One region of the Pandoraea sp. SD6-2 genome, then DNA from elsewhere that is predicted to be linked to it. Evidence: predicted binding sites of a transcription regulator. Region 1 holds the regulator's gene; each other region holds the start of a gene.

Region 1 (9,695 bases):
ACCGGTGTGGCCCCGCGGGGAATCGCCGAGGCCTTGGGCGGTGCACTGGGCGCGGCGCGCGTGATGCGCACTTCGTCGAGCGTGAGGTAGGGGTGCCAGCCGCGCCAGACGGCGTCGACGCGGCCGATGGTGACGGGCAGGCCGATGGCGCGCGTCGCGGCCGCCTCGATTTGCGGGCGGTAATCCGACACGCGCGGAAGGATGACGTACCGGGTCGTGAGCACGACGGCGCCCAGCCCGAAATAGCCGATGACGATGAGCGCCAGCAGCCATTCCAGGCCTAGGCGCAAGCCACGCGGCAGTGACGAGAACCAGGACCGGGTCGCAGTCGGTGAGGCAGGCGGCTTACGGTCGGTCATGCTGCGCGTCTACGAGGGAATGTGGTAGTTTCTGTGGCAAAGACTGTAACACAAGCCCAAGGCCCTCCGAAGGCCAGACCGTAGGAGAAACAGACATGTGATCCGGCGTTTCATCGCGCCTCGGTAAGCATGCGAAAGTCTCTTCATTCTCATTGCTGACCGGAACCCCGCCAGTGAGTTCACCCGAAAACCCGATCGAAATCCCGTCGTACTCGCGCTATGCGGCGCGAATGCTCGCGAGCCGGCCCGCGCTCGCCGAGGCGTTGCCCGCGCTGGCGGAGCACCCTGTGGACGCGCGCTGGCTCGCGCGCCGCTTTGAAGCCATTACCGGCACTGTGCTCTCGCCGCCCGAGCAAGCCAGCGGAGTATCGGGCGTTGACGAGGCGGGCCTTGCCCGGGCATTACGCGTCTTGCGCATCGAGGCGCTGTGCGCCGTCATGCAGCGTGATCTGGATGGTCGCGCCGAATTGTCCGAGGTCACCGAAGCCATGACGGCACTGGCCGAGTTCGCCGTGCAGGCGGGCATCGCAGTGCTGTCGCGCGAACTGGAAGCCATTCACGGCGTGCCGCGCAATGCCGAAGGCGAGCGCCAGACGCTGAGCGTGGTGGGGATGGGCAAGCTCGGCGGGCGCGAACTGAACGTTTCGTCGGACATCGATCTGATCTTCTTATATGAAGACGACGGCGACACGTCGGCGCCCGACGATGCCGATCCGGCCGCTGCGAACCGTCTGCGGCTGCTGTCGAACCACGAATTCTTCACGAAGCTCGGCCGCAAGCTGATCGGCATGATTTCCGAACTCACGCCGGACGGCTATGTGTTCCGCGTGGACATGCGTTTGCGTCCCAATGGCGATTCGGGGCCGCTGGTGTGCAGTCTGCCGATGCTCGAAGAGTATTTCTACGTGCAGGGGCGCGAGTGGGAGCGCTATGCGTGGATCAAGGGCCGCCTCGTCTCCGAGCTGGCAAGCGAGCCGGGCAAGCGCGTCGAGCGGCTGCTGACGTCGCTCGTCCAGCCGTTCGTGTTCCGTCGTTATCTGGATTACGGCGTGATCGGCGCGATTCGCGCGCTGCACGAGCAGATTCGTCACGAAGCGGAGCGTCGCGCACGGGCCAAACCCGCACGCATCAACGACATCAAGCTCGGGCGCGGCGGCATTCGGGAGGTGGAATTCTCGGCGCAGGTGTTCCAGTTGATCCGGGGCGGTCAAGAGCCGGAACTGCGCGTGCGGCCGACGCTGGCCGTGCTGGGCGTGGCAGCGCGACGCGGTTGGCTCGCGCAGAGTGTTGCCGACGAATTGGCGAACGCCTACGTCTTCCTGCGCAAGCTCGAACACCGCATTCAGTATCTGGACGATGCGCAAACGCACATCCTCCCCAGTACCGGCGAGGATCGTCTCGCGGTCGCTCGTGCGATGGGGTTCCCGGACGAAGCGAGTTTCATGACGGTGCTCGACGAGCATCGCGAATTCGTCGCCGCGCAGTTCGACGAGATCTTCGCGGACAAGGCGGGCGGCAGCGGACAAAAAGGCGGGAAGAAAGGGGCGTCCGGCACGGGCGACTGCGAATGTCCGCCCGAGCTGTGGAGCGAATGCCTCGCCGACGAGACGCAGACGGGCGATCTCGGCAATCAACTCACGCGTCTCGGGTTTGCCGACCCCGAAGGGGCGCTCGATCGTCTGCGTGCCGTGTGGACGTCGTCGCGCTACAAGGCGCTGGGCGAGATCAGCCGGCGGCGCTTCGATCAACTCGTGCAACGCGCGGTGGAAGGTGCGGCCGGCACAGGCGAAGCCGACGCGGTGCTCGCGCGCATGCTCGATCTGCTCTCTGCCATCAGCCGCCGCAGTTCGTATCTGGCGCTCCTCACGGAGTATCCGCGCGCGCTGGAGCGTGTGGTCAAGGTGCTGGCCGGTTCGCGTTGGGCGGCCGGCTATCTGATTAGCCATCCGCAATTGCTCGACGAATTGCTCGACGACGAAGCGCTCGCGGCGCCGTTCGACTGGCCGTCTTTCAAGACCCAGCTTCTGCTGAGCCTGAACTCGGCCGGGGCGTCGGGCAACGTCGAAGTGCAGATGGATATTCTGCGGCGCGCACATCACGCCGAAGTGTTCCGCATTCTGCTGCTCGATTTGCAGGGCACGCTGTCGGTCGAAGCGATTGGCGATCGCCTCTCGGAGTTGGCCGACATCATCGTCGATGTGACGATCTCGACCGTCTGGCCGCACGTGGCGACACGCCACCGGGAGGTGCCGAAGTTTGCCGTCGTCGCCTACGGCAAGCTCGGTGGCAAGGAACTGGGCTACGCGTCCGATCTCGATCTGATCTTCCTTTACGACGATGACGACGATCACGCGCCAGACGCTTACGCCGCGCTCGCCCGCCGGTTCGTGACGTGGCTCACCACGCACACGGGCGCGGGCATGCTCTTCGATGTCGATCTGCGCCTGAGACCCAATGGTTTGTCGGGCCTGCTGGTGACCAACATCGAGAGCTTCCGCCAGTATCAATTCCGCGAGGGCAATGCGAATACCGCATGGGTCTGGGAGCATCAGGCGCTCACACGGGCGCGCTTCTGCGCCGGCGATGAGACCATTGGCGCTGCGTTCGAGAACATCCGTGCCCAGGTGCTTGCCACGCCGCGCGAAGCGTTGCCGCTCGCGCAGGAGATCGTGGCGATGCGACGCAAGGTGTTGGAGGGGCACCCGAATCCCGGCAATCTCTTCGATCTGAAGCACGACCGGGGCGGCATGGTCGACATCGAGTTCACCGTGCAGTATCTGGTGCTGCTGTATTCGAGCGCGCATCCGACGCTGCTGCGCAATGCGGGCAACATCGCGCTACTTCGCGAAGCGGCCCAGCTTGGATTGATCGACACGAAACTTGCCGACGATGCTGCTGCCGCTTATCGGACGTATCGCAAGCGTCAGCACAAGCTGCGGCTCGATGGCGTGGAAGCGGCACGTGTGCCGGCGACCGATGTCGAGGCCGAACGCGAGGCCGTCATGGCGTTGTGGGATTCGGTGTTTTCGGAAGCGGGGCCGGTCTGATATCCGGCGGATGACGCTCACGGGCGGCGGGGACGACGCCCGTGACAACGTCGCCTGCGATTTGCAATTTACGGTTTGCGACGCGCGCCCCGCGCGTCACGAACGCGCTCAGAGCGCGAGCATCTCCCGCGCGTGCTTGCGCGTCGTCGCCGTAATTTCGACACCGCCGAGCATCCGCGCAATCTCCTCGACGCGTTCCGTGCGGCCGAGCGGCTCGATTTCACTCATTGTCGTATCGCCGTCGCTGCGCTTCGTCACGCGCAGATGCTGATGGCCAAGCGCAGCGACCTGCGGCAAGTGGGTGACGCACAGCACCTGCCGTCCCTGACCGAGTTCGCGCAGCAGACGGCCGACCACTTCGGCCACCGCGCCGCCGATGCCGGAATCCACTTCGTCGAAAATCAGCGTCGGTGTGAGGCTCGCGCTGCTGGCGATTACCTGCAATGCGAGGCTGATGCGCGCCAGTTCGCCGCCGGAGGCCACTTTGGCCAACGGCCGCGTCGGTACCCCCGGATGGCCGGCGACGAGAAATTCCACCGTCTCCAGACCAAACGATTGTGGCTCGGGCGTCGGACTCAGCATGACTTCGAAGCGCCCGCCGGGCATGGAGAGATCCTGCATGGCGCGCGTGACTTCGCGTGAGAGCGATGCCGCCGCCTTGGCGCGCGCCTTCGACAACGCCTTCGCCAGCTTGAGATAGTCGGCGTGCGCGGCGTCGGCAGCGGCCTGCATGGCGGCCGTGTCCTGCGAGGCTGTCAGTTCTTCGAGTTGTGCGCGTCGTTCGGCATGCTCGGCGGGCAGTTGCTCGGGGGCGACGCGGAACTTGCGCGCCGCCGAATGCAATGCGTCAAGCCGTTGCTCGACAACGGCGAGGCGTTCCGGATCGAGATCGACGCGTTGCGCGTAATGGGTGAGCGAGTGGACGGCTTCGCGCAGTTGAATCTCGGCGGGCTCGAGTGCGGCCAGCGTATCGGCGAGGCCTGCATCGATCTCGGCCAGTTCGCGAATCTGATGCACCACGTGGCCCAACGAGGGGACGATAGCGCCATCGGCTTCGGCAAGCGTATCGAGTGCGCTTTGCACGCCGTTGATGAGGCTGGCGGCGTGCGAAAGCCGGCGATGTTCGGCGCTCACGTCGTCCCATTCCCCTTCCTGCGGATTGAGCTTGTCGAGTTCCGACGTCTGCCATTCGAGACGTTCGCGCTCCAGTTGCAGCTCCCGATCGCGCCCGCGCGCTTCCTCGCATCGTTTGACGAGACGCCGCCATTCCTTGTGCGCCTCCGCCGTATCCGTGGTGAGCTGCGTGGCGCTGGCATGTGAGTCGAGCAGACGGCGTTGCGCATCGGGTCGCAGCAGTTGCTGATGTGCGTGCTGTCCGTGAATGTCGACGAGCATCTCGCCAAGTTCGCGCAACTGGGCGAGCGTGGCGGGTGTGCCGTTGATGAAGGCGCGTGAGCGTCCGCCCGAGTCGAGCACGCGGCGCAGCAGCACGCCGCCGTGCTCTTCGAGCGTGAGCGCCTGCGCCTGCAACCAGGCTTCGAGATCGGGGCGGGCTTCGGCGTCCGCCGCGAACTCGGCGGTGATGTCGGCGCGCGTCTGGCCGTTGCGCACCATGCTGGTGTCGCCGCGCTCGCCCATGGCCAGCGCCAGTGCGTCGATCAGAATCGACTTGCCCGCGCCGGTTTCGCCCGAGAACACGGTGAAACCGGCGGAGAATTCCAGGTCGAGACGATCGACGATCACGAAATCGCGAATCGAGAGACTGCGTAGCATGGGATATCGGGGCAGGCGTGAGGTCAGGTCTGCGGCGTATCTTCTTCGGAGATATGCTCGTTCCAGTGCAGCTTGCGGCGCAGCGTCGCGTAGTAGTTGTAGCCGACCGGATGCAGGAACGTCACCTGATGTTCGGAACGGCTTACCAGAATCTGATCGCCTTGACGCAGTTCGGCAAACGACTGCATGTCGAAGTTGGCGCCGACTTCGCGCCCGCGCGTAATCGTGATGACGATGTCGCTCGAATCGGGCAGCACGATGGGGCGGTTCGAGAGGGCATGCGGGGCGATGGGCACGAGCACCAGGCCGCCCAGGCGCGGATGCAGGATCGGGCCGGAGGCCGAAAGCGCGTACGCGGTCGAGCCGGTGGGTGTGGCGACGATCAGGCCGTCCGAGCGTTGCTTGTACATGAAGCGGCCGTCGACATCGACGCGCAGCTCGACCATGCCCGAGATGCCCGAGCGGTTCACGACCACGTCGTTGAACGCGAGCGTCTCAAAGAGCGTCTGGCCGTCGCGCTCGATGCGAGCTTCCAGCAGCGAGCGCTGCTCGCCTTCGAAATGCCCTTCGAGCATGGACGGCACGACCTGTCGCATGTCGTCGAGCGGAATATCGGTGATGAAACCGACGCGTCCGTGGTTCACGCCGATGAGCGGTACCTTCGACGCCGCAAGCTGACGCCCGACGCCAAGCATCGTTCCGTCGCCACCAACGACGACGGCGACATCGACCTGCGTGGCGATTTCCTGAATGTCGAGGGTGCGGTACGAATCGGCGCTTGCGCCGATGTTGTGCGCCGTGTCGCGCTCGAAGACGACGTGATGCCCGCGCTGGGCAATGCATGCCGCCAGCGTGAGCAATGGTTCGGCAACGCCGTCGGCATGGTATTTCCCGACGAGCGCTACGGTCTTGAAAGGGCTCCCTGTTTTCATGCCGCCATTACACCATAAGTCGATGACAGCAACCATCGGCATGCGCCGCCGGCCGCGGTTCTTGCCTCGGGGTTTGCCGCACGCCGCGTGCGTACATTTCGCGTTACAATTTTTGCCATGCTAGATCAACGTGCGCAAGCTCTCCTCAAAACCCTGATCGAACGGTACATCGCCGATGGCCAACCGGTCGGGTCGCGCACGCTTTCCCGTTATTCCGGGCTCGACCTGTCTTCGGCGACGATTCGCAACGTGATGGCCGACCTTGAGGCGCTTGGCTTCGTGTCCAGCCCGCATACGTCCGCCGGTCGCGTGCCCACGCCGCGTGCCTACCGTCTGTTCGTCGACACTATGCTGTCGGTGCGCCCCCTCGACGAAGCGGCGCATCGACTCGCGTCGCACGTGCAGAACCGGTTGCAACCGGCGGGGCCGCAGCAACTGGTTGCCTCGGCGGCGGAGGTGCTTTCGAATCTCTCGCAGTTCGCGGGCGTGGTGCTCACGCCGCGCCGCAGCCAGATCTTCCGGCAAATCGAGTTTCTGCGCCTGTCGGACAAGCGCGTGCTGCTCATCATCGTCACCCCCGACGGCGACGTGCAGAACCGTATCATCCTGACGGAAAAGGACTATTCCCCAGCCCAACTGGTCGAAGCGGCGAACTATCTGAACGCCCACTTCGGCGGCCACAGCTTCGATGACGTGCGGGGTTACTTGCGCGGTGAACTCGACGCGTTGCGCTCCGACATGAGTGCCTTGATGCAGGCCGCCGTTCAGGCGGGCAGCGACGCCATGGCCGACACCACACGCGAGAGCGTGCTGATTTCGGGCGAGCGCAATCTGCTGGGCGTGGAAGATCTGTCGTCGAACATGGAGCGGCTGCGCCGGCTGTTCGATGTGTTCGAGTCCAAGACCGGCTTGCTGCAACTGCTCGACGTGTCGAGCCGGGCGCAGGGCGTGCAGATCTTCATCGGCGGTGAGTCGAGCCTCGTGCCCATCGAAGAGATGACGGTCGTCACGGCACCGTACGAAGTCGACGGCGAAATCGTCGGCACGCTGGGCGTGATCGGCCCGACGCGCATGGCTTACGAGCGTGTGATCCCGATCGTCGACATCACGGCGAAGCTGCTCTCCAACGCCCTCAGCCAGCACTGACCGGCAGCGCGTGCCGGCGTGTCGCCGTCGCATCTCTTCGCCTTTGCGTTACAAACCCGTAGCATTCCTTTACACGCTGTCACACATGGCAGGCTTACGCTTGAATCGTCACTTATGGCGAAGTTGCGATCATCGCGTTCGTCAAAGGATTCGGACAGAGCGACAAGGCAACGCGGCCAGCGCAGCGCGCGACGCGTGAACGGAAAAGGCCCGGAGTGTCTATGAAATCCCTGATTTCCTGGCGGACGATGGTCCGTTATCTCGGCGTCGGGCTTGCGCTCGGGGCCTTGGGCGCCGCAGGTGTACCCGCGCTGGCGCAGGCGCAGAGCGCCGATCCCCCGGGCCGGGTGGCCCGTCTGAGCGAATTCGACGGCACCGTCACCTATGCGCCCGCCGGCACCAGCGATTGGCGTTACGCCAACCGCAACCGGCCGCTGACCACTGGCGACGCCATCTGGGTCGACCGCAATGGGCGCGCCGAGATGCACGTGGGGGGCACGGCGGTTCGTATGGGCGCGTCCACGAGTGTCGCGTTGTCTGCCGTGACCGACCAAAATGTGCAACTGAACGTAACGCAAGGGACCGTGGGGCTGCGTCTGCGGACCTATGATCCGAATCAGCCGTACGAGATCGATACACCGAATCTCGCATTCGTCCCTCAACAGGCAGGGGAATACCGCGTAGACGTCGATCCGAACGGCGTGACGACCGTGAGCGTTTGGCGAGGTGCGGCCACCGTGTACGGGCAGGGCGCCTCGGTGCCGCTGCAACAGGGGCAACGCGTGGCGTTCGTCGGTCAGAACCTGACGCAGCAACCGACGAATCCGCTCGTGGCAGATGCGTTCGACCAATGGGTACGCCAGCGCGACGCGCGCGAGGACGCGTCCGTCTCGGCTCGCTATGTGCCGCGCGACATGACCGGTTTTGAAAGCCTGGACGACTATGGTGCGTGGCAGGAAACCCCGACCTACGGCGCCGTCTGGGTGCCGTCGGACGTGCCTTCGGGCTGGGCGCCGTATCGCACCGGCCATTGGGTCTGGGTCGATCCGTGGGGCTGGACGTGGGTGGATGACGCCCCGTGGGGCTTTGCGCCGTATCACTATGGCCGGTGGGCGTATGTCGACGCGCGCTGGTGCTGGGTGCCGGGACCGGTTGCCGTCCGTCCGGTGTACGCCCCGGCGCTGGTCGGCTGGGTGAGCGGCAGCAGCGGCGGGAATCAGTGGGGCATCTCGTTTGCGGCAGGCGGCGTGGGCCTCGCGTGGTTCGCGCTTGGCCCGCATGATCCGTACCGTCCGGCTTATCGCGCCAGTTCGTCGTATGTCACCAACATCAATCGGTCGACGGTGATCCAGACGACCAACGTCACCAACATCAACGTCAACAACGTGTACGTGAATCGCAACGTGCGCGGCGCCGTGTCGACGATGCCCGCGCAGTCGTTCGTGCAGGGCCGCCCGGTAGGTGCGCCGGTGGCGTTGGCCGCACCGCATGCCGGTCAGACGTGGCGTGTCGGTAATACGCCGGGGGTCGCGCCGGTGCAGCAGAGCGTGTTCGGCAACAGCCGTCGTGCCGCAGGGGCCCCGCCGGCGGGCGTTTTCAACCGGCCGGTGCTCGCCACGCGCGCGCCGCAGGCTCGTGTGATGCCGTCGCGCGAGCTGACGAGCAATCTGCACGCGGTGCCGAATGCTGGCGGTGCGCCGTTGGTTTTCCCTCAGAACGCGCAACAAGCGCAGAACATGCGGCCGGGCGCCCCGAACGCGCAGGGGCGTGTGCAACCGCGTGTGACTGTCGTGGGCACGCACGGCCCGGTCGGTGCGCCGATTGGTGTGAATGGGGCGACGCCCGCACAACCAGCGCTCGGGCCAACCGGCGCCACGGGGACAACGCCGGCGCACGGCGCATTGCCGCCGGCTGGCGGTGTTCCGCCGATGCTTGGTGCGCCAGGGGCGCCCGGCCAGCCGGGAGTTCCGGGGCGTCCGGGAGTACCGGGAGTACCGGGAGTACCCGGTGTGCCGCGAGCGCCAGGTGTTCCGGGTGAGCCGGGCGCGCCGGGATATGCGGGACATGGCGTTTATCAGAATCGTCCGGGGCAACCCGCGCCGCAGGCCCAACCGCCGGTGCGTGGTGAGCCGGCGGTGCCGTCCGGGGTGCCGCATCCTCCGGCAATGAATGCGCCGGGGCAGCCTGCCGCACGCGGCGAAGCACCGCAGGCGGTGCCGCAGCCCGGACACGACGCGGCGCAACGCGATATGCAGATGCGCCGCCCATCGCCGCAGGCCCCGGCGGCACCGCCGGAAATGCGCAATGCACCCGTCCCGCCGGCACCGCAGCGTGTTCAACCGGAAGCGACAGAGCCGGCTCGCCGGCCGCAGCAGTGGCAGTCGCAGCCGCAGGTGCCGCAGCCACAGTTCCAGACGGCACCGCGAGCGCAGCCGCAG
Region 2 (9,695 bases), on a different contig from region 1:
TCGCTACTGATCATGGCGGACACCTTGACTTGTGGTGGTGGACTGCGCTTCGACGGCTTGCGGCCCGATCAGGGCACGAGCCACGACGTCTGGCGGCAATTGCATATGCTTGGCCATGGGAGCGTCGAAGAACGCGTGTTTCAGAATGAACAGGAGTACTACCTTGATCGCAAGGACGATCAGGATTTCGACCATGAAACGGGAAGGGCGGGTGCGCCAGCGCTTGATCAGCCAGGCGACGACGGCGGAGTGCGACCCCGCGACGGGCGCGGCTGGCGCGGGAGGCTTCAGACTGCTAGGAGAGTGGGTGTCCATCCGTGACGGCTCCTGGCGTCGAAAGTCGTTGTGTTGGAAACAGCGGCGACTCTCGGCGCATTTTGCCTTATCGCATGAAAATGTCAAACCGCGGAGCACGGGGGACCGATGACACGCGGATGACGCTGGTTCGATGCGAATCCGCCACCCTCGGAGATGGCCGACGAGAAACGAGTTCGAGACAAGGGTCCGGCGCGGCGAACGGCCCCCGGGCCGTCCTTCGCACGTAGCATGGCCACGTACGAGTCGATTCTAGCGACCGGTCGTCCGGGCGACCTTGCGATGCATCAAGTCCGAAGCAAATGCCCCGTGAACTTTCGAAGGTCAAGAAAAAAGCCCCGTGAGTCTCACGGGGCTTGCGGGCCGGTCATGAATGACCGGCGGCGATCTGGTGGGGCGTGTGGCAATTTGCCGCGCTGCCACGGCCCACCTGATCAAGGCATTACGCGAAGGCTTGCAGCGCGCCTTTCATCTTCTTCATTGCGGCAACTTCGATCTGACGGATGCGCTCGGCAGACACGCCGAATTCATCTGCCAGTTCGTGCAGCGTGGCGCCGCCGCTACCGTCATCGGCAACCGACAGCCAGCGCGCTTCGATGATGCGGCGGCTGCGCGAGTCGAGGCGGCCGAGTGCCGTTTGCAGACCGTCGCTTTGCAGATGGTCGCGCTCGCGCGCGGCGATCACGGCGGTCGGCTCCTGGTGCGTATCGGCGAGGTACGCGATGGGAGCGAAGCTTGGGCTGTCGCTGTCGTCGCTGTGACCTTCGAGGGCGATATCGCCACCCGACATGCGCGTTTCCATCTCGATGACGTCTTCGCGCTTCACGTTCAGATCGCGGGCGACCTGATCGATCTCTTCCGGCGTGAACGCCTGCAAGCCTTGCTTCTGGCTACGCAGATTGAAGAAGAGCTTGCGCTGGGCCTTGGTCGTGGCGACCTTGACCGTGCGCCAGTTGCGCAGAACGTACTCGTGAATCTCAGCCTTGATCCAATGCATGGCGTACGACACAAGTCGTACCCCCTGAGTCGGATCGAAGCGCTTGACGGCCTTCATCAGGCCGATATTGCCTTCCTGAATCAGGTCGGCGTGCGGCAGACCATAGCCGAGGTAGTTGCGCGCGATCGACACCACCAGACGCAGGTGCGACAGCACAAGCTGACGGGCGGCGTCGAGGTCGTCGTTCTCACGCAGGCGCTTGGCGAGCGACTGCTCTTCCTCGGCGGTGAGCAGCGGAATGCGGTGGACAGCCTGAATATAGCTGTCGATATTGCCCAGACTGCCCGGCAGCATCAATGCCGACGGGGCGAGAGCAAGGGCACGAGAATTCGGCGCCGTGCCGGTGGCCGGCGTCGTCGGATGCAAAGTGGCGGCAGTACTCAAGTGGTGGACTCCTGGTTAGCCTCTGGGAAAACATTTTAGCACTCTCTTCGGATGAGTGCTAAAGACGTTAGAACCCTTACCGGGCGGGAAGTTTCCGGCGCCTCGGGGTTTTCCAGCACCCCCCGAAAAACCAGATAAGTCACTGGCGCAAACGTCGCGTGGATGGTGTAAATTGCAACCCACGTCGCGAGCGTTTGAGGTCGGCGAAGACGGGAGGTCAACATGGCAGGAAAGCACATTGACGTAGTGCGAGAGCGCGAATCGGCGCGCTTCGACGCAATGGTCGAGGGTGACGTCGAACAACTCGACGCTCTCCTGGCAGACGGCCTTCACTACGTGCATTCAAACGGCAAACGCGAAACCAAGCGCGAATTTCTCGACGCCCTGACCTCGGGCCGCCGTCGATATCTGGATATCGATATCCGGGCACAGGAACTGCGCCAGTTTGGCGACACTGTCGTCGTCACCGGCAAGCTCAAGGTCGAACTGGAAACCGCGACCGGTTCGCTCGAATCGCAAATGGCCTATACGGCCGTCCATGTGCTCGAGGCCGACGAATGGCACCTCATCTCCTGGCAGGCGACCCGCATGGCATCGGCCGAATGAATCACTGGCCGTCTGCCGGCGGATTTGGCCGATTCGACGGCTGCCTCGTCCGGTACTCATCGGACGTCATCTCCGATCATAAGATTTGATGGGTTTCGGGATGAAATGTTCCGAAAAATATTGAATTTATCGATTTTCGGCGATTTGCGATGAATTTCGGGCAAATTTTTTGGTATTTCGCCCGGATAACGTCTGAATGAGCGTCCAAATAAGCGGCCAGACGCGCGGCAGAAACGCCCGTCGCAATTAACCGGCCATCCCCAGTGCCTGACGAATCACTTCGACCTGCCGGGCGATCGGGGCGGGCACTGCGATCTCACCGGCCAGTACGGCTTCAATCCACTTGGCTGTGGATGGGGCGTCGGCGGCAGGAAGCGTCGGCGGTATTCCGGTGGCACCTTCCTCTGCCGTTTGCCATACGTGATACACGCCGTCCGAAAAGCCGTCGATGGCGGCTTGGCGACGGGCGTCGGCGACCGGTTCGCCTTCCGTGCCGCGCGCGAGCAGCACGCCCGGCGCCGGACTGTTGGCAGCGTCGGCGAACATCTCGCTGAGCGTTTCCCGGTATTCGGGATGCGTGTAGTTCACGAGCCGCAGCGCGGGCCCGGCAAACGGCTGCAACAACTTCACCACCGTATGACCGGAGTTCCGTACGCCAAGCGCTGCGCGCATCTCCAGCAGTCGCTCCAACGCGGGCGAGAGCGCGGCAATCGGCAGATAGGCCACACGGCGCGTACGCAGCGCTGCCTCGGCCTCGGCGGCCGACCCACAGGCGGCGTGGCCTAGTTCTGCGAAGATTGCTTGCGTGCCGACACGATTCGCGCCGCTGTGATGCTGGCCATGAACGAGCACCGGAATGCCCTCGCGGGCGAGCAGCAAGGCGAGCAGTGCCGTGAGATTCGGTTGTTTGCGTGCGCCGTTGTAGCTGGGTAACAAGACTGGCGGCGGTGCATCGGCCGGTGAGGTGAGCGGTGTGAACGTTGCGTGTGCGGCATCGAGCATCGCGCGCAGTTCTATGGGCGTCTCGCCCTTGATGCGATAGGCGATCAGAACCCCACCCAGTTCCGCCGGTGCCACGCGCTCGGCGAGGATGGCGTCGAACAGGGTGCGTGTCTCGCCGGCGTCGAGCGGGCGCGCGCCTTTCGCGCCTCGGGCGATGATTTTGAGCAGCGGCGCACAGGCGAAAGGGGCGGCAGAGGTCATGACACGGGGCATCTGAATTCGTATCCGTTCATCATACGCAATCGGGTGTCCTCGGGGGCGGCGCTTGAAGTACCATCTCGTGTTCAGACGCGCGTGCCCCGAGATTTCTCGCACCTGCCGCGTCTTCCCACATTCCGCTTTCGAGGTCTGCCATGTCCACGCTGTACAGCTATTTCCGCAGTTCCGCCGCGTATCGTGTCCGGATCGCCCTGAATCTGAAGGGGCTCGATTACGACACCGTACCCGTACATCTGGTGCGTGACGGTGGCGAACAGCTCAAACCGGCGTACCGCGCGCTCAACGTCAACGGCCTGGTGCCGACGTTCCTCGATGGCGAAGTGAACATCCATCAGTCGCTCGCCATCATCGAGTATCTGGAAGAGGTGCATCCGACACCTGCACTCCTGCCGGCCGGCCCGCTGGCGCGCGCCCAGGTGCGCGCACTGGCGCTGGACATCGCCGCCGACATCCACCCGATCGACAACCTGCGCGTGCTGCGGTACCTCAAGCACGAACTGGGCGTGAGCGAAGCGCAGAAGAACGCCTGGTACGTTCACTGGATCTTGGAGGGTTTCACGGCGCTGGAAGCCCGGCTGGCAGCGCAATCGTCGCAGGGCAAGTTCGTATTCGGCGACACGCCGACGCTGGCGGACTGCTGTCTTGTGCCGCAGGTCTACAACGCGAACCGCTTCAAGGTCGACATGACGTCGTTCCCGCGAATTGCCGCCATCGACGCCCACTGCCAAACGCTCGACGCCTTCCGGCGTGCTGCGCCCGAAGCGCAACCCGACGCCGAGTAAGTCCCGCGATGGTCGATCCGGCTTTCTGGCGGGGCCTGGCGCTGGGCGCCAGCCTCATCATGGCGATCGGGGCGCAGAACGCATTTGTGCTGCGGCAGGGCATTCTGAAGCGTCACGTGGGCGTGGTTGTGGCCGTGTGCGCCATCAGCGATATGGTGTTGATCGCGGCGGGCGTGGCCGGCATGGGCGGGCTCATCGCCGCGTATCCGCGCTTTCTCACGGCCGTGACGTGGGGCGGTGCGGCATTTCTGTTCTGGTACGGCCTGCGCGCGTGGCGCGCGGCGTTTCGCGGAGCGGGCGCGTTGCAGGCCGACGGCAGCCGCGCGGCCACGCAGCGCATGACGTGGCAACGCGCGTTCGTACTCGTGCTGATGCTCTCGCTGCTCAATCCTCACGTCTATCTCGATACGGTGATTCTGCTCGGCGGCATCGGGGCGCGTGAGCCGTCGCCCGGCAATGTCTGGTTCGCCGCAGGCGCGATGACGGCCTCCGCGCTGTGGTTCACCGTCCTTGGCTACGGCGCTCGCTTGCTTGCGCCGCTGTTCGCGCGCGCGCGGGCATGGCAGATCCTTGACGGCATCGTCGGCATGATGATGTGGGGGTTGTGCGCAGGACTCGTCGCCCAGCAGTTGTAACGTATCGTTCGGCGGCAGCGTTGTGCAGCCGTTCCGTGTCGTCCGACAATGCAAACGGCCCGCTCACGTGAAATGGCGGGCCGTTTGTCTTGGGACGCGTGTTGCGGGAAGCGTTTATCCCAGCAGCGCGTCGGCGAATTCGCGCGCCGAGAACGGTTGCAGGTCTTCGACCTTTTCGCCCACGCCGATGAAGTACACCGGCACCGGACGTTGACGCGCAATCGCGGCGAGAATGCCGCCCTTGGCCGTGCCGTCGAGCTTGGTGACGATGAGACCAGTGAGTTGCAGCGCGTCGTCGAATGCCTTGACCTGTGCGAGCGCGTTCTGGCCTGTATTGGCGTCGATCACGAGCAGCACTTCGTGCGGTGCGCCGTCGGCGGCCTTGGCGAGCACGCGCTTGATCTTCTTGAGTTCTTCCATCAGATGCAACTGCGTCGGCAGGCGGCCGGCCGTGTCGGCCATCACGATGTCGATCTTGCGGGCGCGAGCGGCATTCACGGCATCGAACACGACGGCGGCGGGGTCTCCGCTCTCCTGCGAGACGACGGCGACGTTGTTGCGCTCGCCCCAGATCGTCAGTTGCTCGCGTGCCGCTGCACGGAAGGTGTCGCCGGCGGCGAGCAGCACCGACTGGTCATAGTGCTGGAAGTGTTTGGCGAGCTTGCCGATACTCGTCGTCTTGCCTGCGCCGTTCACACCCGCGATCATCACGACCATCGGCGCTTCGCGGCCGAGTACGAGACTTTGCTCCAGCGGCTGCAACAGATCGACCAGCAGATCGTGCAGGGCACGCTTGACCTGCTCGCCTTCGGTCAGCCGTTCGGCCTTGACCTTCTTGCGCAGCGCTTCGATCAGGAACGTGGTGGCTTCGACCCCCGCGTCGCTCATCAGCAAAGCGCCTTCGAGTTCTTCGAACAGGTTTTCGTCGACCTTCACGCCGACGAAGATGCCGGTGAGGCCAGCGCTCGTCTTCGACAGGCCGGCCTTCAGGCGCGTGAGCCAGGAGCGTTTGGCAGCCGGCGCCGGCGCGGGGGCGGCTACGATCTCGCCGATGGCTTCGCCGTGCGAATCCTTCACGACGACCGGTGCCGGGGCCGGCGCGACGGGTTCTGCCGCAATTTGCGGGGCAGGCGTGAGCGTGGGCTGCGTTGGCGTGTCGAATGCTGGGACATTCGCCGGCGACGGCTCGGAATGTGCCGTATTTTCGATAGGGCTGACGGGCGCACGCGGCGTGTCCACCGGCGCGGCTGGTGCCTGTGGTGTAGCGGCTGCCGGGGCAGGGGGGGCAGCGGGTGCAGCGGCCGGCACGACAGGCGGCGGCGGGGTGAGCGGCGCAGGCGTGGCGGGCTGGGCCTGCGCAACCTCGGCCGGCGCGGCACTGCGTTCAACCGCAGTGCCCGAGGGTGCGGGCGTTTCCGGCAATGTTGCCGATTCGACGGACTCTGGCAATTCGGCCGATGCGGGGCTCGTCTCGGCAGCCTTGTTGCCGCCTGACTTGAAGCGCTTGAAGAAGCTGAACATGGGGTGAAGAACTCGACGTGGGCGCGCGCGGTCGGCGTGCGTCTGTGATTTGTCTTGCCATTCGCGCCGCACAAAACGCCCTACAATGGGCGAGTCGTGATTTCCGACGCGGGAAATGCGACGTATTTTATCAGACGCGTATCGACGTCCATGACGGGCGAAAGGGGATCCATGACGGGAACCATGCGCTGGCGACATGCCTTGGTCGGACTGACCTTGGCCGGTGTAATGAGCCTGAGCCATGCTGCGGACACCGCGGGCAGCAAAACGACGGATAACACTTCGGAATTCACGCTATCGAACGGCCTGCGGCTGATCGTGCGCGAAGATCATCGGGCACCGACGGTCGCCCATGTGGTCTGGTACCGCGCTGGCTCGCTCGACGAGTTCAATGGCACGACAGGGGTGGCCCATGCGCTAGAACACATGATGTTCAAGGGCACCAGGGCGGTCGGGCCGGGCCAGTTCTCGCGTCAGGTCGCCGCCCTCGGGGGCCGGGAGAATGCGTTCACCAGCAAGGACTACACGGGGTACTTCGAGCAGACGGAGAAGTCGCGCTTGCCGGAGATGATGCGTCTCGAGGCCGATCGCATGGCCAATCTCACGCTCACGGCCGACGAGTTCGCCAAAGAGATTCAAGTGGTCATGGAGGAGCGCCGTCTTCGTACGGACGACCAGCCGCGCGCGTTGCTCTACGAGCAGTTGATGGCCACGGCGCTCATCGCCAACCCTTATCGCCGCCCGATCGTCGGCTGGATGGACGACTTGCAGCACATGACCGTGCAGGACGCGCGCGATTGGTACGAGCGTTGGTACACACCGAACAATGCCGTGGTGGTGGTGAGCGGCGATGTGGACCCGGCGCAGGTCAAGCAACTCGCCGAGAAGTACTATGGTCCGCTCAAGCAGCGTGCGTTGCCGGAACGCCGTGCGCAGAACGAACCGGCACAACTTGGCGTGCGCCGGATATTCGTAAAAGCGCCTGCCGAGAATCCGCACGTGATGCTCGCGTGGCGGGCGCCGCGCCTGACCGACATCGAGAAGGATGACGATGTCTATGCGCTGCAAGTGCTCGCCGCCGTGCTCGACGGCTATGGCAATGCGCGTCTGACGAGCCGTCTCGTGCGCGAACAACGCATCGCCAACGATGTCGGCGCCGGTTACGACGGCGTGGGCCGTGGTCCGCAGTTCTTTATCCTGGATGGCACGCCTGCACAGGGCAAGACGCCCGAGCAGATCGAGAAGGCGTTGCGTGCGCAGGTGGCCGACATCGCGGCACACGGCGTGACCGAGGCAGAGCTGGGGCGCGTGAAGGCGCAAGTCGTGGCTTCGCAGATCTACAAGCGGGACTCTGTCTTCGGTCAGGCGATGGAAATCGGTCTGAACGAAATGTCGGGGATCTCGTGGCGGAAGATCGATCGCATGCTCGAGAAGGTGAAGGCGGTGACGCCCGCGCAGGTGCAGGCGGTGGCCGGCAAGTATTTCGGCGACGAGTCGCTGACGGTGGCGACGCTCGTGCCGCAGCCGATCGACGAAGCGACACGCAAGCGCCGCGCCCAAGGGGCGGAAGACCTGAAGAACATGCGCTGAGAGAGGCCACACGATGATGAAAATTTCCGCACTATTGCGTGCGTTCTCGGTGCCTGCGCGTACGGGCCTTCTGGCTTCTGTTGCTGCAGGCGTGTTGGTGGCGGTGATGCCCCTCGGCGCCCAGGCGGCGCTGCCGATTCAACGCTGGGTCTCGCCGTCGGGCGCCAAGGTCCTGCTCGTGGAAAGCCGTTCGATCCCGATGATCGATGTGAATATCGATTTCGACGCGGGCAGCCGCTACGATCCGCCGGGCAAGTCCGGACTGGCGTTGTTCACGGCAGGTCTGCTCGATTCCGGGGCGTTCGCTGCGGGGGGGCGCCCGGCGTTGAGCGAAGCGCAGATTGCCGACCGCTTTGCCGACGTGGGCGCGATGGAATCGACGAGTGCCGGACGCGATGCGGCGACCGTCACCATGCGCACGCTATCTTCGGCGACCGAGCGCGATGCCGCGGTGAGCACGATGGCGCAGTTCCTGCAACATCCGACCTTCCCCGACCTGGTGCTCAAGCGTGAAGCCGCGCGTCTGGCTGCGGCAATTGCCGAAGCCGACACGAAGCCCGAGGCGATTGCCGAGAAGGCGTTTCGCAGCGCGATCTACGGGAGCCATCCTTATGGCGTGAGTCCGACGGTGGCCAGCGTCAAGGCCGTGAAGCGCGAAGATGTGGTGCGCTTCTACCGGGATATGTACAGCCCGAAGCGGGCAGTTGTCACGATCGTCGGCGACATCGATCGTCCGCAGGCGGAGAAGCTCGTCGCCACGCTGATCGATGCGATGCCGGCAGGGGTGACGCCGCCGGCCATGCCGCCTGTGGCGGCGCTGCGCAGCGCGGTGCAAATCGATCTGCCGCATCCGGCCGAGCAGGCACACATCGTGACCGGACAGGCATCGGTGGCCCGGAGTGATTCCGACTACTTCCCGTTGCTCGTGGGGAACTACGTGCTGGGCGGCGGCGGGTTTGTCTCGCGTCTGACGGCAGAAGTGCGCGAGAAGCGCGGTCTGACGTATGGCGTGTCGAGCGGCTTCGTCCCGCAGTTGCAGGAGGGGCCCTTCGAGATCAGCTTGCAGACGCGACGTGAGCAAGCGCCCGAAGCGCTCAAGGTCGTGCGTGAAACGCTCGACAGATTTGTGCTGGACGGGCCGACCGATGAGGAGATGCAGGCCGCAAAGGACAACCTGATCAATGGCTTCCCGCTGCGCCTCGACAGCAATCGCAAACTGTTGGCGAACGTTGCCGCCATCGGCTTCTATAATCTGCCGCTGGACTATCTGGACACGTGGACCAACAAGGTTCAAGCCGTCACCGCAGCGCAGGTACGGGATGCCTTCGTGCGTCACGTGCAGCCGGAGCGGCTTGTCACCGTGGTCGTGGGCCCGAACGACGTCTTCGGTGCGGCCAGCGCTGGCGCCGCTGCGCCGAGCGGCAAGCCTGTTGCGGCCGTGAAGGCGAAGTAATCGCAGTATCGCGGCACACGTCGCATGATTGGCACGATGAACGAAAAACGGCACCGGAGATTCCCGGTGCCGTTTTTTTGTTGGTGACAATGAGCGTTGGTGCACACGCCATGAGTGCTACCGGAGAATCCGCCGGCGCAGCAACACCAGTGCGACGGCGAATCCGACGACGGCGTATAGGGCGAGTGCGC
Region 3 (9,695 bases), on a different contig from region 1:
GCTGCGCATCGTTCATCGGGAACACGGCCGAGCGATACTGCGTGCCACTGTCGGGCCCCTGACGGTTCAGCTCGGTCGGATTGTGCGCCACGGAGAAGTAGATCTGCAGTAACTTCCCGTAGGAGATCTGCTGCGGATCGAACGTCACTTCCACCGATTCGGCATGGCCCGTCGAGCCGCTACTGACGGTTTCGTAATCGGCGGTCTTTGCCGTACCGCCCGCGTAGCCGGACACGGCCTTTGTCACGCCCTTCACGTGCTGGAACACGCCTTGCACTCCCCAGAAGCAACCGCCGGCAAACACCGCCTTTTCGGTGTGCGCGCCGGTGGTGGGCTCATCGAGTTTCGGCGCGGGGATGACCACGGCCGCTTCGGCACCGCCGAACGCGTAAGCGCCGACTTGCCAGACGAGTACCCCGGCGGCGGCTGCGGCGGCACCGACCAGCACGCGCCGGGCTCGCGAGACGAGCGACGTGCGGCGTGGCGATTGGCCTGAAGTTTCGTCGCGGGCTTGCGACGGGGAAAGCGGATCGAATTGGGTCATTTGAAAACTCCCGGCGTCAACGGACGCCTCGGTGGCAATGTCATTGGTAATGCAGATTCTGTACTGGTTCATGCGCGCCGGCGTCAGGTCGTGTGATCTGTCTGACGTATTCGTACTCAACCGAACGTGAAGGCGTAGGCAGATACCCCCGGATCGAGAAACTCGATGGTGAACGTCCGGTCGCGCACATCGCCCGACTGACGCACCAATTGGTAAAGGCGTTGCGACGTCACCGTGCCGGTGCCATCGGCAGCGACGTCGGTGCCGTGGGCATCGCCGGGGGCTTCACCGTCAAGCGTCACGCGAAAGCGCACGGGTTTGCCGCTGGCGTCCGGGCCGAGCACGAGGTGCAGGTCACGGGCGTGGAATCGGTAGACGATGCGCGCACCCGCCTCGCTTGCGGTGGCCTGCTCCGGCCCGACGCGCCAGCGACCGGCCAGTCCCCAGTGGTTGAGCGACGGCATCGACGGCGCACGATAGTCATTGGCCTGATCGCGCACGGTACCGCCAGGGGAAGCAAAGTGATCGGCGCGCTCGTAGCCGACATAGGTTTCCGGCGAACCGACGTCGCGCATGTCGGCGGCCTGCTGGATGCCGTTGGCTTGCACGTCGGTAATGCCGCCTGTGACCTGCCTGGCTCCCGCTTCGCGCAACAGTTGCTGGATCACGCGCTCCGATTCGGCGTAATTGCCTTCGCCAAAGTGGTGGTAGCGCACGCGGCCCTGTGCGTCGATGAAATAGTGCGCCGGCCAATACTGATTGTTGAAGCCGCGCCAGATGGCGTAGTTGTTGTCGATAGCGACGGGGTAGTCAACGCCCAGATCGTGCACGGCCTTCTTCACGTTGCCGATATCGCGTTCGAACGCGAACTCGGGCGCATGCACGCCGATGACAACGAGGCCCTGATCGCGATACTTCTGTGCCCAAGCCTTCACATATGGCAGCGTACGCAGGCAGTTGATGCACGAGTACGTCCAGAAGTCGACGAGCACGACCTTGCCGCGCAGGGCTTGTGCTGTGAGCGGCGGCGAGTTCAGCCATTGCACGGCGCCGTCGAGCGAGGGCAACTGGCCTTCGACCGGCAGCGGGGCGGGCGCATCGACGGCGGCGCGCATCATTGCGCTGCCGGTGGCCGTCATGGCAGAGCCACCGGTGTTGGTGCCAGCGCCGGCATTGGCCTGATTTGCCGCCGGGGCGTTTTGTGCGGGGGCGTTGGCATTGGCATCGTCGTTCCGGCGTGCACCCAACTGTTCCACGAGCTTTTGCTCGATGCCGCCCGTCGATGCTGTCGAAATCCGCGCAAGCACGCCGGTGTCGAGGCCGAACGCGATCGCGGCAACCCCCGCGAGCATCAGTGCACCGAGCCCGCGGCGAATCCATTCGCCTGCGCCGAGCGAGCGCTTCATGGCGGAGAACACGCGTCCGCCGACGAGCAGTGCCAGTGCGAGCGACGTAGCTGCGCCTGCGGCATAGGCGACCAGCAGCAGTGTCGTGCCGACGCTCGCGCCTTGCAACGCCGCGCCCGTGAGCACCAAGCCGAGGATCGGGCCGGCACACGGCGCCCAGAGCAGGCCGGTGGCAATGCCGAGCAGGAACGATGCACCGGGGCGCGGGCCGGTAGCCGAGCCGACGGCGGCGCCGTCGCCTTGCGCGGACTGCGACAGACGGTCGCCCAGCGACACGAGCGGATGCGTGAGCCGTTCGGCGAGCTTCGGAAAGAGCAGCGTCGCACCGAAGAGTGCCACCAGCGCGAGCGCGAGCCAGCGGCCATACTGGTTCGCCTGCACGACCCAACTGCCGCCCACAGCCGCGAGCGTGGCGACCAGCGCGAACATCAGCACCATGCCGGCGAGCATGGGCAGCACGCTGCGGGCGAAAGACTGGCCCGCACGCGAGAAGACGAAGGGCAGCACTGGCAGAATGCACGGGCTGACGATGGTCAGAATCCCGCCGAGGTAGGCGAGGATGAGCAGGGTCATGAAGCGCTCCTGACGCAACACTCGAATGCCGGGCGTTGCGCCTTTGATGGGTTGGCGGTGATCGGATCTGGCGACCGGGCGGGATAGCCTCTTTCTCAGCGTGTCGGCCAGGGGGATCGGTGCTCAGGCGGCCTGCGGACTGAACGTCATCGCAAGGCCGTTCATGCAGTAGCGCAGACCGGTCGGCTTCGGACCATCGTCGAACACGTGGCCCAGATGGCCGCCGCAGCGCCGGCAATGCACTTCGGTGCGCACCATGCCGAAAGTCGTGTCGGTGCGTGTGCCCACGGCATGTTCAAGCGGCGTCCAGAAGCTCGGCCAGCCGGTGTGGCTATCGAACTTCGTGCGCGATGAGAAGAGCGGCAGCGTACAACCGGCGCACGAGAACGTGCCGGCACGGTGTTCGTCGTTAAGCGGGCTCGAATAGGGGCGCTCGGTCCCCTCCTGACGCAGGATTTCGTACTGTCCGGGCGTCAGGCGCTTGCGCCACTCGGCATCGCTGTAGGCCACCTCGAAGTGCTCGGGGGCGCTGGTACGGGGGGCGTCGCCGGCCAGCGCAGGACGCATGAGCCGTGGCACCAGCCCGGCAGCGATGGCCGCCGCTGCTGCGGTAGCACTCAGCAGGAACACACGGCGCGATGGCATCGGGCCGGTGCTCGCGACACCCGCGCGGCGCGGCGGCGATAGCTCGGTTGGGGTGCGTGGATCGTTTTCGGACAAACTCATGACATCCTCCGGTCAGTAGGCCGATCCGGGGCGGGGCTGGCCCCCTGCCGTCACGGGTTGAGGGGAGCGGGACGGCGCCAGCAGGGCACAGCAGGGATCCGCGCCGGATCGATGACTGAAGCGTAGTGCGCCAGCGATGCCAAAGTCCTCACGTAAAATTAAACAATTCGTGATACCTCGCGGTGCGCGAACTGCGCACAATGGGGGCTTGAAGACCCACTTTCGCCACTTGCCTGGGAGTTGCCCCCGCGATGGAATCGCCGCGCCGTGTTTTGCTCGTCGAGGACGACGTGCATATCGCCGACCTGCTTACGCTGCATTTGCGCGACGAGCGATTCGAAGTCGTGCATTGCGCCGATGGCGACGAAGGCCTGCGCCGGTTGTCTGAAGGCGGCTGGGATGCCCTGATCCTCGATCTGATGCTGCCGGGCGTGGACGGGCTGGAAATCTGCCGCCGGGCGCGGGAAATGACCCGCTACACGCCAATCATCATCACGAGTGCGCGCTCCAGTGAGGTCCACCGCATTCTCGGGCTGGAGCTGGGCGCGGACGACTATCTGGCCAAGCCGTTTTCCGTGTTGGAATTGGTGGCGCGGGTCAAGGCGCTCATGCGGCGGGTGGATGCGCTGGCCCGCAACGCACGCATGGAGGCAGGGAGTCTGGCGATGGCGGGGCTGTTCATCGATCCGATCGCCCGCGAGGCGTCGCTCAGCGGCAAGCGGCTCGATCTCACGCCGCGTGAGTTCGATCTCCTGTATTTCTTCGCCCGTCAGCCCGGCAAGGTGTTCTCGCGCATGGACCTGCTCAATGCGGTGTGGGGCTATCAGCACGAGGGGTACGAGCACACCGTCAATACGCACATCAATCGACTGCGCGCCAAGATCGAAGCGGACCCGGCGCAGCCGACACGCATTCTCACGGTCTGGGGGCGGGGTTACAAGTTCGCGACCGACGCGCCGGACGGTCAGAGTGCCGACGCAGGAGCCGCATGATGCGCCGCTGGAATCTCACACTCACCCAGCGCCTGTCGCTAGTCTTCGCCGCACTGCTGCTGGTGTGCTGCGGTACGTCGGCCTGGATGCAGGTGCGCGCCAACCGCATGCATGAAGCCGAGGTGATTCAAGGGCTCTCGCGCGGGCTTGCGGAGCACATTGCCGCCAACGCGCAACTGATGGATTCGAACGGCATGAAGCCCGATGCCGTGCGGCGTCTGTTCGGCCAGTTGATGGTCGTGAATCCGAGTGTCGAGGTCTATCTGCTCGACATGCAAGGGCGCATCACCGGTCACGCCGCACCCGAAGGCCATTTGCGGCGCATGCAGGTCGATCTGGCGCCCGTGCACCGGCTGCTCGATGGCGAGGCGTTGCCGATTTACGGCGATGATCCGCGTAACACCGATGTGCGCAAGGTATTCAGCGCCGCGCCGCTACGTGTGGACGGTCGGGAGGTCGGGTACGTGTACGTTGTGCTGCTGGGCGAAGCGCACGACCGATTCGCCGAGCGAGGGGCGACGAGCGTCGCGCTCAATACCGCGTTGTGGTCTATCGGACTGGTGGCTGCGCTGTGTCTGATCGCCGGTTTGGCGGCGTTCGCGCTCATCACCCGGCCGTTGCGGCGCTTGACGGATTCGGTACGCGAGTTCGATATCGACGCGGCCCCGATGCCGCTGCCTGCGGTATCGGCCGACGAGTTGGCGTCGCAGCAGGCGCGTCCGAGCGACGAGATCGTGGTGTTGGAGCGCGCTTTCCGGCAGATGGTCGAGCGATTGGGGGCGCAATGGCGCACGCTCACGCGTCAGGATCAGGAGCGGCGTGAACTCATCGCCAACATCTCGCACGACTTGCGCACGCCGCTGTCGTCGCTGCATGGATATCTGGAAACGTTGTCGCTCAAGGACGCCACGCTGACACCGGCCGAGCGGCGGCGCTATCTGGGCATTGCGCTCGATCAGAGCCGCAAGGTCGGTGCGCTGGCGCAGTCGTTGTTCGAACTGGCGCGTCTCGAACATGGTTTCGTGCAGCCCGAGGCCGAGCCGTTCTCTGTCACGGATCTGATACAGGACGTCTTCCAGAAATTCGAGCTGAGCGCCGAGTCGCGCGGCGTGGCGCTGCGTGCACAACTCGCACCGCAAATTCCCGTCGCCTGTGCCGATCTTGGGCTGATCGAGCGAGTCTTCACGAACCTGCTCGACAACGCGCTGCGCTACACGCCGTCAGGGGGGGAGATCACGGTGGCGGTGGCCCCCGTCGGCACGGAAATCGAGGTGCAGGTGAGCGATACCGGACCGGGCATTCCCGAGAGTGCGCGAGAAGGTCTCTTCGAGCGGCCGTTCACGGTGGGAGGCGCCCGCCGCGAGGGCGGGCTGGGCTTGCGTATCGTGCACCGCATTCTGCAACTGCACGGCCGGCGCATTACGTTGGTGGACGCTGCCGGTCACGCAGGGCAGGGCGCCACGTTCCGCTTCACTTTGCCGACGTGATCCTGTTGTCTGCCGATGCGCTCGGCACGGCGTCGAAATAGGTCAGCTTGCGCACGAAGACATTGGCGAACGGGTCGATCTTTTCGACCTTTTCGCCGGGGGCGGCAGGTGAGGTGATGACTACGCGCACGATATTGCCGTGGCTGTCGTACTTGTAGTGATACTCGGACACATGACGCTCGCCGGTGGCGGCGTCGGTGCGGGTGACACGCGTCAACTCGTGGCGAGGTGAGTATTCCGAAACCTCGTTGTCCCATGCCAGCGGGAGCCATTGCCCGTCGATGAAGGCCGCCGCGCCGTTGTCGCGCACGATGCGGCCGCCGTCGGGCTTGCGCTCCACGCTCGCAAAGGTGCGGTAGGAGACGACCTTCGGCGCGGGGCGTGCCTTGCCGTCTGCGGTGACCACCTGACGTGCCTCGTTGGGCGCTTCCCACTGGCGCGAGAGCGCGAAGCATTCGTCGTCGAACAGGCGCGCTTGCAGGCTGCCTGCGCGGCGATGGTGTGCGCCGTTCGCCGCATCGACGATGCGACGGGTCCATTCCAGTTGACCGTCGCTTTCCTGATGCACCTGTTCTTTCCATGTCCCGCGTCGTGAGGCGCCGCGCACGATCCAGGCATCGGCACTCTGCCAATCGACCGGAGCGCCGTCGATACTGTGCAGCCGCCCGTCGGTGTCGTACGTATATCGACCTCGGTCGGTGCTCGAGAGCAGATGACCTTGCGCGTCGAACTCCATGACGAAGCGATTGCCGTTGTCGAGTGGGCCGACTTTACCGGTGTTGCGGTCATAACTGGCGATAAAGCGCGTTTCCTCGATACGGCGGACACCGGCGGGAATCCCCCCGAAGTTGCGCATCAGATCGTCTTCCTCGCGCAGGGAGGTCTGTACGCACCACGGCAACGGGACGGTGGCCTGGGGCGCCTCGGCGGCCGTCTGAGGATTCTGGGGCGGGGGTGTCGGTGTATTGGCTGCCGGGAGACTCACCACTGGGGCGGTGCCCGGCGGAGGGCCAGCGCAACCGGCCAGCGCTGCGGCCAGCGTGACGAGTGCGAGTGCACTACGGGCAGGACATCGGGAAAGCACGGAACGGACAGTTCGGACAGATAAAGCTGACGTCATCGCAGGTAATTGCCGGAGAAATTTCTTCCCCGATTGTACCGGCTCCGTGTGACGTGTCTGCCGCAAGGCCTGGAATAGGGCTTCTCGGGGCTTTTTTATGCCCGTTCCAGGGACTCGGGTTCAGGGAAATGGCAAAAGAGTTTGCGTTAGGGAAAACCCCGCGTCTTGAAATCGTAAAACCCCGTCCCTATAATTAGCACTCGTTGGCGCAGAGTGCTAACGCCATGAATTCACCCAATATGCAAATGATTGCATATTTAGTTTTGACGATCTCACACTGAGAGAAAGAGGAGCTTGTAATGAACCTTCGTCCCTTGCATGACCGCGTTATTGTCAAGCGCCTGGACAACGAAACGAAGACCGCATCGGGCATCGTGATCCCTGACGCCGCTGCTGAAAAGCCGGATCAGGGCGAGATCCTGGCGGTTGGCCCGGGCAAGCGCGATGATCAAGGCAAGTTGATCGCACTCGACGTGAAAGTGGGCGACCGTGTTCTGTTCGGCAAGTACGCCGGCCAGGCCGTCAAGGTCGATGGCCAGGAACTGCTGGTCATGCGCGAAGAAGACATCATGGCCGTCGTGGCCGCCTAAGTCTGTCTGCCCCCAGACATCTTACGTAAAGTATTCAAGGAGTTATTGCAATGGCAGCTAAAGAAGTCGTTTTCGGCGATGCCGCTCGTGCCAAGATGGTCGAGGGTGTCAACATCCTCGCCAATGCCGTCAAGGTGACCCTGGGCCCGAAGGGCCGTAACGTCGTGCTCGAGCGCAGCTTCGGCGGCCCGACCGTGACCAAGGACGGTGTGTCGGTCGCCAAGGAAATCGAACTCAAGGACAAGCTCCAGAACATGGGCGCGCAAATGGTCAAGGAAGTGGCTTCCAAGACCAGCGACAACGCCGGTGACGGTACCACCACCGCAACGGTGCTCGCCCAGTCGATCGTGCGCGAAGGCATGAAGTTCGTGGCCTCGGGCATGAACCCGATGGACCTGAAGCGCGGTATCGACAAGGCCGTTGCTGCCGCCATCGAAGAACTGCGCAAGATCAGCAAGCCCTGCACGACCAACAAGGAAATCGCACAAGTCGGCTCGATCTCGGCCAACAGCGACACCTCGATTGGTGACTACATCGCCAAGGCGATGGACAAGGTCGGCAAGGAAGGCGTGATCACCGTCGAAGACGGCAAGTCGCTGCAAGACGAGCTGGACGTCGTCGAAGGTATGCAGTTCGACCGCGGCTACCTCTCGCCGTACTTCATCAACACCCCGGAAAAGCAAGTCGCGATCCTGGAGAACCCGTTTGTCCTGCTGTTCGACAAGAAGGTCTCGAACATCCGTGATCTGCTGCCGGTGCTCGAGCAAGTCGCCAAGGCTGGCCGTCCGCTGCTGATCATCGCGGAAGACGTCGAGGGCGAAGCCCTGGCAACGCTGGTGGTGAACAACATCCGTGGCATTCTGAAGACCTGCGCCGTCAAGGCTCCGGGCTTCGGTGACCGCCGCAAGGCCATGCTGGAAGACATCGCCATCCTGACGGGCGGCCAAGTCATCGCCGAAGAAATCGGTCTGACGCTGGAAAAGGCCACGCTCAACGAGCTGGGTCAAGCCAAGCGTATCGAAATCGGCAAGGAAAACACCATCATCATCGACGGTGCCGGTGAAGCCGCAAACATCGAAGGGCGCGTCAAGCAAATCCGTGCTCAGATCGAAGAAGCTTCGAGCGACTACGACCGTGAAAAGCTGCAAGAGCGCGTGGCCAAGCTGGCCGGCGGTGTTGCCGTGATCAAGGTCGGCGCTGCGACCGAAGTCGAAATGAAGGAAAAGAAGGCTCGCGTGGAAGATGCACTGCACGCTACCCGCGCTGCCGTGGAAGAAGGCATTGTCCCCGGCGGTGGTGTTGCACTGCTGCGCGCTCGCGTGGCCGTGGCCGACATCAAGGGCGCCAACGCTGACCAGGACGCCGGTATCAAGATCGTTCTGCGCGCCATGGAAGAGCCGCTGCGCCAGATCGTCGCCAACGGCGGCGAAGAAGCCAGCGTCGTTGTGGCCAACGTAATTGCCGGCAAGGGCAACTACGGCTACAACGCATCGACCGGCGAGTACGGCGATCTGGTGGAAATGGGCGTTGTCGACCCGACGAAGGTCACCCGCACCGCACTGCAAAACGCCGCTTCGGTGTCGGGCCTGCTGCTCACGACCGACTGCGCCGTTGCCGAACTGCCGAAGGAAGATGCTCCGATGGCTGGCGGCATGGGTGACATGGGCGGTATGGGCGGCATGGGCATGGGCATGTAAGTCTCGCAAGAGACTGCATGACGGGGGGGCGCAAGGCACCCCGAATGCCGGGTCGCCGGGCTTCGCCACAGAATCTTCGATTCCGCGGTTGAAGCCCGCACCAAACGGCAACGAGTTCTCCGGAATTCGTTGCCGTTTTTTTTATGCCTGAGTGGATGTCGCAGCGTCAGGTGCACTGTCGTTGCCGCCTCGGATGCGCGGTGCGACGAGCGGTGTCGTGGCGGCGATCTCGTCCTGCAGCCACTGCCAGAAGGCGTGAATCGCGCGCTCGCGCGGATGATTTTCCCGCCAATTCACGTGATATTCGAGGCTCGGCGGAATGCGCACATCGCCGATTTGCACCAACTCACCCGCTGCGAGCGCATCGCGCACGAGCAAACTGCGTGTCGTGGCGACGCCCTGTCCGGCAATCGCCGCCCGCAAGAGCAACCCCGAATCGTCGAAAATCGGTCCGCGCGTGGGTTCGTGCGGTGGCAAACCCGCAGCGACTTGCCAGTCGCGCCACGATCGATGTGCGAAGCGCAGCATCGGCAGTTTGTCCGTATCCGCAATAGTGAACC

The links. The regulator HrcA, encoded in region 1, represses chaperone genes, less so after heat shock. The targets are predictions, from matches to a motif close to TTAGCACTCNNNNNNNNNGAGTGCTAA.
Positions count from the first base shown of each region.
Region 2: rpoH (RNA polymerase sigma factor RpoH) is a predicted target of HrcA. The motif match lies at 1,732-1,758, and genes of this name have one in related genera.
Region 3: groES (co-chaperone GroES) is a predicted target of HrcA. The motif match lies at 7,042-7,068, and genes of this name have one in related genera.

Region 1 covers NZ_KB944457.1:9,678-19,372, reverse strand. The annotation lists gene C266_RS23265 (YhdP family protein) at 1-359, opposite strand, end outside; gene glnE (bifunctional [glutamate--ammonia ligase]-adenylyl-L-tyrosine phosphorylase/[glutamate--ammonia-ligase] adenylyltransferase) at 533-3,406, shown strand; gene recN (DNA repair protein RecN) at 3,515-5,179, opposite strand; gene C266_RS23250 (NAD kinase) at 5,203-6,153, opposite strand; gene hrcA (heat-inducible transcriptional repressor HrcA) at 6,229-7,257, shown strand; gene C266_RS27830 (DUF6600 domain-containing protein) at 7,479-9,695, shown strand, end outside.
Region 2 covers NZ_KB944454.1:527,063-536,757, reverse strand. The annotation lists gene C266_RS18775 (cytochrome ubiquinol oxidase subunit I) at 1-14, opposite strand, end outside; gene cydP (cytochrome oxidase putative small subunit CydP) at 4-315, opposite strand; gene rpoH (RNA polymerase sigma factor RpoH) at 758-1,696, opposite strand; gene C266_RS18760 (nuclear transport factor 2 family protein) at 1,919-2,302, shown strand; gene ybiB (DNA-binding protein YbiB) at 2,549-3,517, opposite strand; gene maiA (maleylacetoacetate isomerase) at 3,658-4,305, shown strand; gene C266_RS18745 (LysE/ArgO family amino acid transporter) at 4,314-4,940, shown strand; gene ftsY (signal recognition particle-docking protein FtsY) at 5,055-6,461, opposite strand; gene C266_RS18735 (pitrilysin family protein) at 6,633-8,051, shown strand; gene C266_RS18730 (pitrilysin family protein) at 8,065-9,504, shown strand; gene C266_RS18725 (ABC transporter permease) at 9,622-9,695, opposite strand, start outside.
Region 3 covers NZ_KB944431.1:29,202-38,896, forward strand. The annotation lists gene msrA (peptide-methionine (S)-S-oxide reductase MsrA) at 1-544, opposite strand, end outside; gene C266_RS07660 (cytochrome c biogenesis protein DipZ) at 661-2,523, opposite strand; gene msrB (peptide-methionine (R)-S-oxide reductase MsrB) at 2,647-3,168, opposite strand; gene C266_RS07670 (response regulator transcription factor) at 3,501-4,241, shown strand; gene C266_RS07675 (HAMP domain-containing sensor histidine kinase) at 4,238-5,728, shown strand; gene C266_RS07680 (hypothetical protein) at 5,712-6,812, opposite strand; gene groES (co-chaperone GroES) at 7,148-7,438, shown strand; gene groL (chaperonin GroEL) at 7,489-9,135, shown strand; gene C266_RS07695 (LysR substrate-binding domain-containing protein) at 9,277-9,695, opposite strand, start outside.